Regions from separate parts of the Rossellomorea sp. YZS02 genome, predicted to be linked through region 1. Evidence: a T-box and tRNA genes for the amino acid it is inferred to sense, from the RefSeq annotation. Region 1 holds a T-box; the other holds one or more tRNA genes.
What was found. The T-box of region 1 lies ahead of SLH55_RS01060 (valine--tRNA ligase). A T-box ahead of a tRNA ligase gene usually reads a tRNA of that ligase, here a tRNA-Val.

Region 1 (2,407 bases):
TTTGTATCCGGCCAGCCAAGGGTAGAGAATGGCCATAGTGCTGAACTGAACCACGTATCAAGTACATCATCTTCCTGTGTCCATTGTTCAATATCCTCAGGAGCTTTTTCACCTACATAAATTTCTCCCGTTTCATTATGGTACCAGGCTGGAATTCTATGTCCCCACCATAATTGTCGAGAGATACACCAGTCACGTGTGTTCTCCATCCAACGAAGATACGTGTTCTCAAAACGATCTGGAACAAAGTTTACTTTATTTTCATCTTTTTGAAGTTGAATGGATTTTTCAGCCAGGGAATCCATTTTCACGAACCATTGTTTTGAAAGGTACGGCTCTACGATTGCCCCACTACGCTCGGAGTGCCCAACCGAATGCATATGCTCTTCAATCTTGAACAACACTTCTGATTCCTGAAGATCCTTTACGATTTGCTTACGGCAGTCAAAACGGTCCATGCCGTTATACTTGTCAGCTCTCTCGTTCATCGTTCCATCTTCATTCATCACTAAGATGCGTTCAAGATTATGGCGGTTCCCGATTTCAAAGTCATTCGGGTCATGGGCCGGTGTGATTTTCACCGCTCCAGAACCGAATTCCATATCCACATAATCATCACCGACGATCGGGATTTCACGTCCAACGATTGGCAGGGTAACCTTTTTCCCGATGAGATGCTTGTAGCGATCGTCTTCTGGATGTACCGCTACCGCTGTATCACCAAGCATCGTTTCCGGACGCGTTGTCGCGATTTCAATGTGGCCACTTCCATCAGCAAGAGGGTATCTCATGTGATAGAATGCCCCTTGAACATCTTTATGAATAACCTCGATATCTGATAGCGCAGTCTTTGTTGCAGGATCCCAGTTGATGATATATTCACCGCGATAGATCAATCCTTTATTGTAAAGATCGATGAATACTTTCTGAACCGCATCCGATAATCCTTCATCAAGTGTGAAGCGTTCACGGCTGTAATCAAGACCAAGTCCTACCTTAGCCCACTGCTGGCGGATATGCTCGGCATACTCTTCTTTCCATTTCCATGTTTCTTCCACGAATTTCTCACGGCCGAGGTCATACCGTGAAATTCCCTGGTTACGAAGTTTTTCATCTACTTTTGCCTGAGTGGCAATTCCTGCATGGTCCATACCTGGCAGCCAAAGTACGTCGTACCCCTGCATCCGTTTCATTCTTGTCAGGATGTCCTGCAGTGCTGTGTCCCATGCGTGACCAAGATGAAGTTTCCCCGTTACGTTCGGCGGAGGGATAACGATGGTGTAAGGCTCCTTCTCCTTATCGTTCGTCGCTTCGAAGTACTTGCCTTCTAGCCACCATTTGTAGCGTCCCTGTTCAATGGCATTGGGATCATATTTCGTCGGCATTGCTAATTGTTGATCTTGAGTTTCCATGTGATTTCCTCCTATATCATACTGTGAGTCATTTTCAAAAAAAAATAAAAAAATCCCCCGTCCTGTGAAAAGGACGAAGGATTCCATTCGCGGTACCACCTTTTTTCTCAGGAGAAAGAAGACTCCTGAACTCTCGACGGAAATAACGGCTTTTAACCGGCTTCTACTACTCTCATTTCATAGAAACAGCTCTTCAGGCGACCTTCCATTGTCTTAACGTAGAAAATCTCTCAGCAAACGATTTTCCTCTCTGAAAGTAAGGACCAATGTACTCTTCCTGTTCATTGCTTTTCGTGATTATTCATTTATTCATTATAGTATAGGAAAAGATAAACTTTCGTCAATCATTATTGGCGATTTTGTTGAAAAATATTCATTTCGCCTATACATAGGCACCATTCCATCCTTCATTCATAAGATAAAGTAGTGAATCTACCCAGAAAGTGAGTGGATGTTTATGAAGAAAATCAACCAGTATACGTTGCAGAAATGGATGGGGAATGCCCGTCTCATATGTAAGCAGTTCATCATTCCTTTTACCATCTTCCAAGGGATCCGCACCATCTTGCTCCCAACCACTTTTGATGTTCTTCTGTTGACCCTGTTCATTGGTATCGGCCTTGCCATCTACTTTGATTGGATTTAAAGAACTGACGACATATGAATTCGTCAGTTCTTTTTTTATTCTGATTCCGCTGCCTGCTCCTGTTTCTGCTTTTCCATTTCATCCAGGCGCATGACAACATATTCGGTATTTTTAAGAAGCCAATAGTGACGCTGTAACTTCTTCAGGGATTTACGTTCATTTCGCTTATCTTTCGGTGTATGGAAATATTTTTCCACTACGGCAATGACGGAGCTGGGATACGCCAGGTAGCTCATGAAAAGGAGCCTCTCTTCATTCCGTACGGTAAAATGTTGAAAGTAAGTGGTTAGCCACTCAATGCATTCCTCATAATACTTTGGGTAGGTTTTCAGCGTCCTCGACAAAAACG
Region 2 (2,407 bases), on a different contig from region 1:
CCGTCCCTCTTCTCCATTCCCTTAAAATCCCCATAAAAAAACAGGCTCACGAATGAGCCTGTTCTTGAAGTTGTAAAGTTAGATTATGCTTTACGTACGTTAGCTGCTTGTGGTCCACGAGCACCTTGTTCAACGTCGAAAGATACTTCTTGACCTTCGTCAAGAGATTTGAAACCTTCACCTTGAATCGCTGAGAAGTGTACGAATACGTCGTCTCCACCTTCTACTTCGATGAATCCGAAACCTTTTTCTGCGTTAAACCATTTTACTTTACCATTTTCCATGTTTGTTGCCTCCTAAAGTGCATTTGAGCACCATGTATTACTATTCTTGCGATATCAGGTGAAAACCAAATCGTGTTCTTCCCTCGTATACCGGACAAAAATAATTCTTTTATAGAATAACAGTAATGAAACAAATAAGCAAGTTCTTGAAGGAGAAGTTTTGAAAGTCAGACCTCCTACATAATTGTACTGAATACCGTGATCAGTATATGTCTTTTTAACCCATTCACTTGTTTTCCCCCTCTTTCATTCAACGATATCGACCTTTTGGCGGATGTAACCGTTTTACTAATATAAACACTCATGGGGTTCTAAAATCAGGGGAAAACTGTGGTATAATGAACAAAGATGAAAGGGAGTGCCCAATGAAATCCACAAAAAATCGGTTTAGCAATGGTTCTATGGTGACAATCAAGGAAACTGGCGAAACAGTGACAGTAATGAAGTGGCAATATGTAAAAAACATGAAGCGGTATTCATATATCGTAAAAGAACATCCAGGCACATTTTATTTTGAAGAGGAACTGGAATTAAAATAAAAATGCTATCATCTTAATAATTATTTTGACAGGGACTCTCTCATGAACACAGCAGAGTCCTTTTTCATTCCCATTGCACATTTGACGTCAAAAAAAGCCTGCATCCTAAAGGATGCAGGCTTTTCCATATGTATGACCTGTGAGGGATTCGAACCCACGACCCCTTCCCTGTCAAGGAAGTGCTCTCCCACTGAGCTAACAAGTCGCGATGCAAGGTACATATTCTATTATATTCATATAATGAGAATTGTCAATGACTTATCGTAAATTTTTTCTGAATTCATCTTCCAATGCATAAAAGAACACCTGTTCGCATATACTATTTGTATCAATAACACCCGGGGTGCCCAATGTTGATCAAAATTCAGCGTTCTTTGATAGAACGACAGCCGATTGAAATGATTTATATGAATGCAAGGCTTGAATGTACCAAGAGAAAGGTACTGGTAAGGAGAATTGAAAAAGACTATATCACCGCTTACTGCTTCTTCAGAAATGATATTCGCAGGTTTAAAATTCAAGACATTTTGGCAGTTTCTTATCCCCCCACCCTCCGCTGATCCTACCAATACAAAAGGCTGAACCCATAGTGGGCTCAGCCTTGATTTATTTTATGCTGTTGCTCTTGTTGGTGTCTTATCTTCTCTCTTAATGAAAAATTGCAGTGCAAGCATGATTCCAAATAAAACCAAACCAATGATATCAGACATGCCTTCTGGATAAATGAGTAATAATCCTGCAGCTACGCAAAGGAATCGTTCGATGACGAATACTCTACGATACCAATAACCGATCATACCTGCCCCAATCGCCATCATCCCGGTCACGGCCGTAAAGACAACCCATATCAGCCTCGGGATGGTTGTATCGATCATCAACAATTCCGGGGACAATACGAACATGTAAGGTATGATAAAAGCGGCAATGGCCAACTTAGCAGAATTGACCCCTGTCCGTATCGGTTCTCCTCCCGACACCCCGGCGGCGGCAAAGGCAGCCAGTGCCACAGGCGGCGTGATATCAGCAATGATACCGAAATAAAATACGAATAAGTGAGCGGCTAACTCAGGTGCTCCCAATAATATGATTGCAGGAGCAGCGATCGTGGATGTGATGACATAGTTCGCCGTAGTTGGAGAACCCATGCCGAGTACAATCGACGCAATCATCGTAAACACCAATGTTAGGATCAGCTTACCTTCGGTGGAATTGGTAAGATCCGCTGCCAGGTCAACCAGACCATTCGCAAGGGTCAACCCTAGACCAGTCTTAGTCACGACCCCTACGATCATACCTGCTGCGGCTGTTGCCACTGCTACAGACAAAGCTGTCCTCGCCCCGTCCACAAGCGCATCTACCGCATCCCTGAAACCGATTCTTGTATCTTTCCTAATCGCACTAATGGCGACTGTGGCAACAATAGACCAAAGTGCCGCACGCATGACGCTCATTCCGCTCACTAACAAAATGATGACCGTTAGGATTGGAAGCAGCAAGTAAATTTTCTTGAACACTTCTTTACGGTCTGGCATCTCATCATCGGATAAACCCCGAAGGCCGATCCGCTTCGCTTCAAAGTGTGTC

Region 2: it encodes a tRNA-Val, which carries the amino acid that the T-box ahead of SLH55_RS01060 (valine--tRNA ligase) is inferred to sense. The anticodon was not compared.

Annotation. Positions count from the first base shown of each region.
Region 1 is NZ_JAXBLY010000001.1:212,310-214,716, forward strand. It holds gene SLH55_RS01060 (valine--tRNA ligase) at 1-1,412, opposite strand, end outside; T-box leader at 1,479-1,706, opposite strand; gene SLH55_RS01065 (hypothetical protein) at 1,870-2,058, shown strand; gene ysxE (spore coat protein YsxE) at 2,094-2,407, opposite strand, start outside.
Region 2 is NZ_JAXBLY010000023.1:28,310-30,716, reverse strand. It holds gene SLH55_RS19775 (cold-shock protein) at 84-284, opposite strand; gene SLH55_RS19770 (hypothetical protein) at 650-823, shown strand; tRNA gene SLH55_RS19765 (tRNA-Val) at 957-1,028, opposite strand; gene SLH55_RS19760 (TRAP transporter permease) at 1,435-2,407, opposite strand, start outside.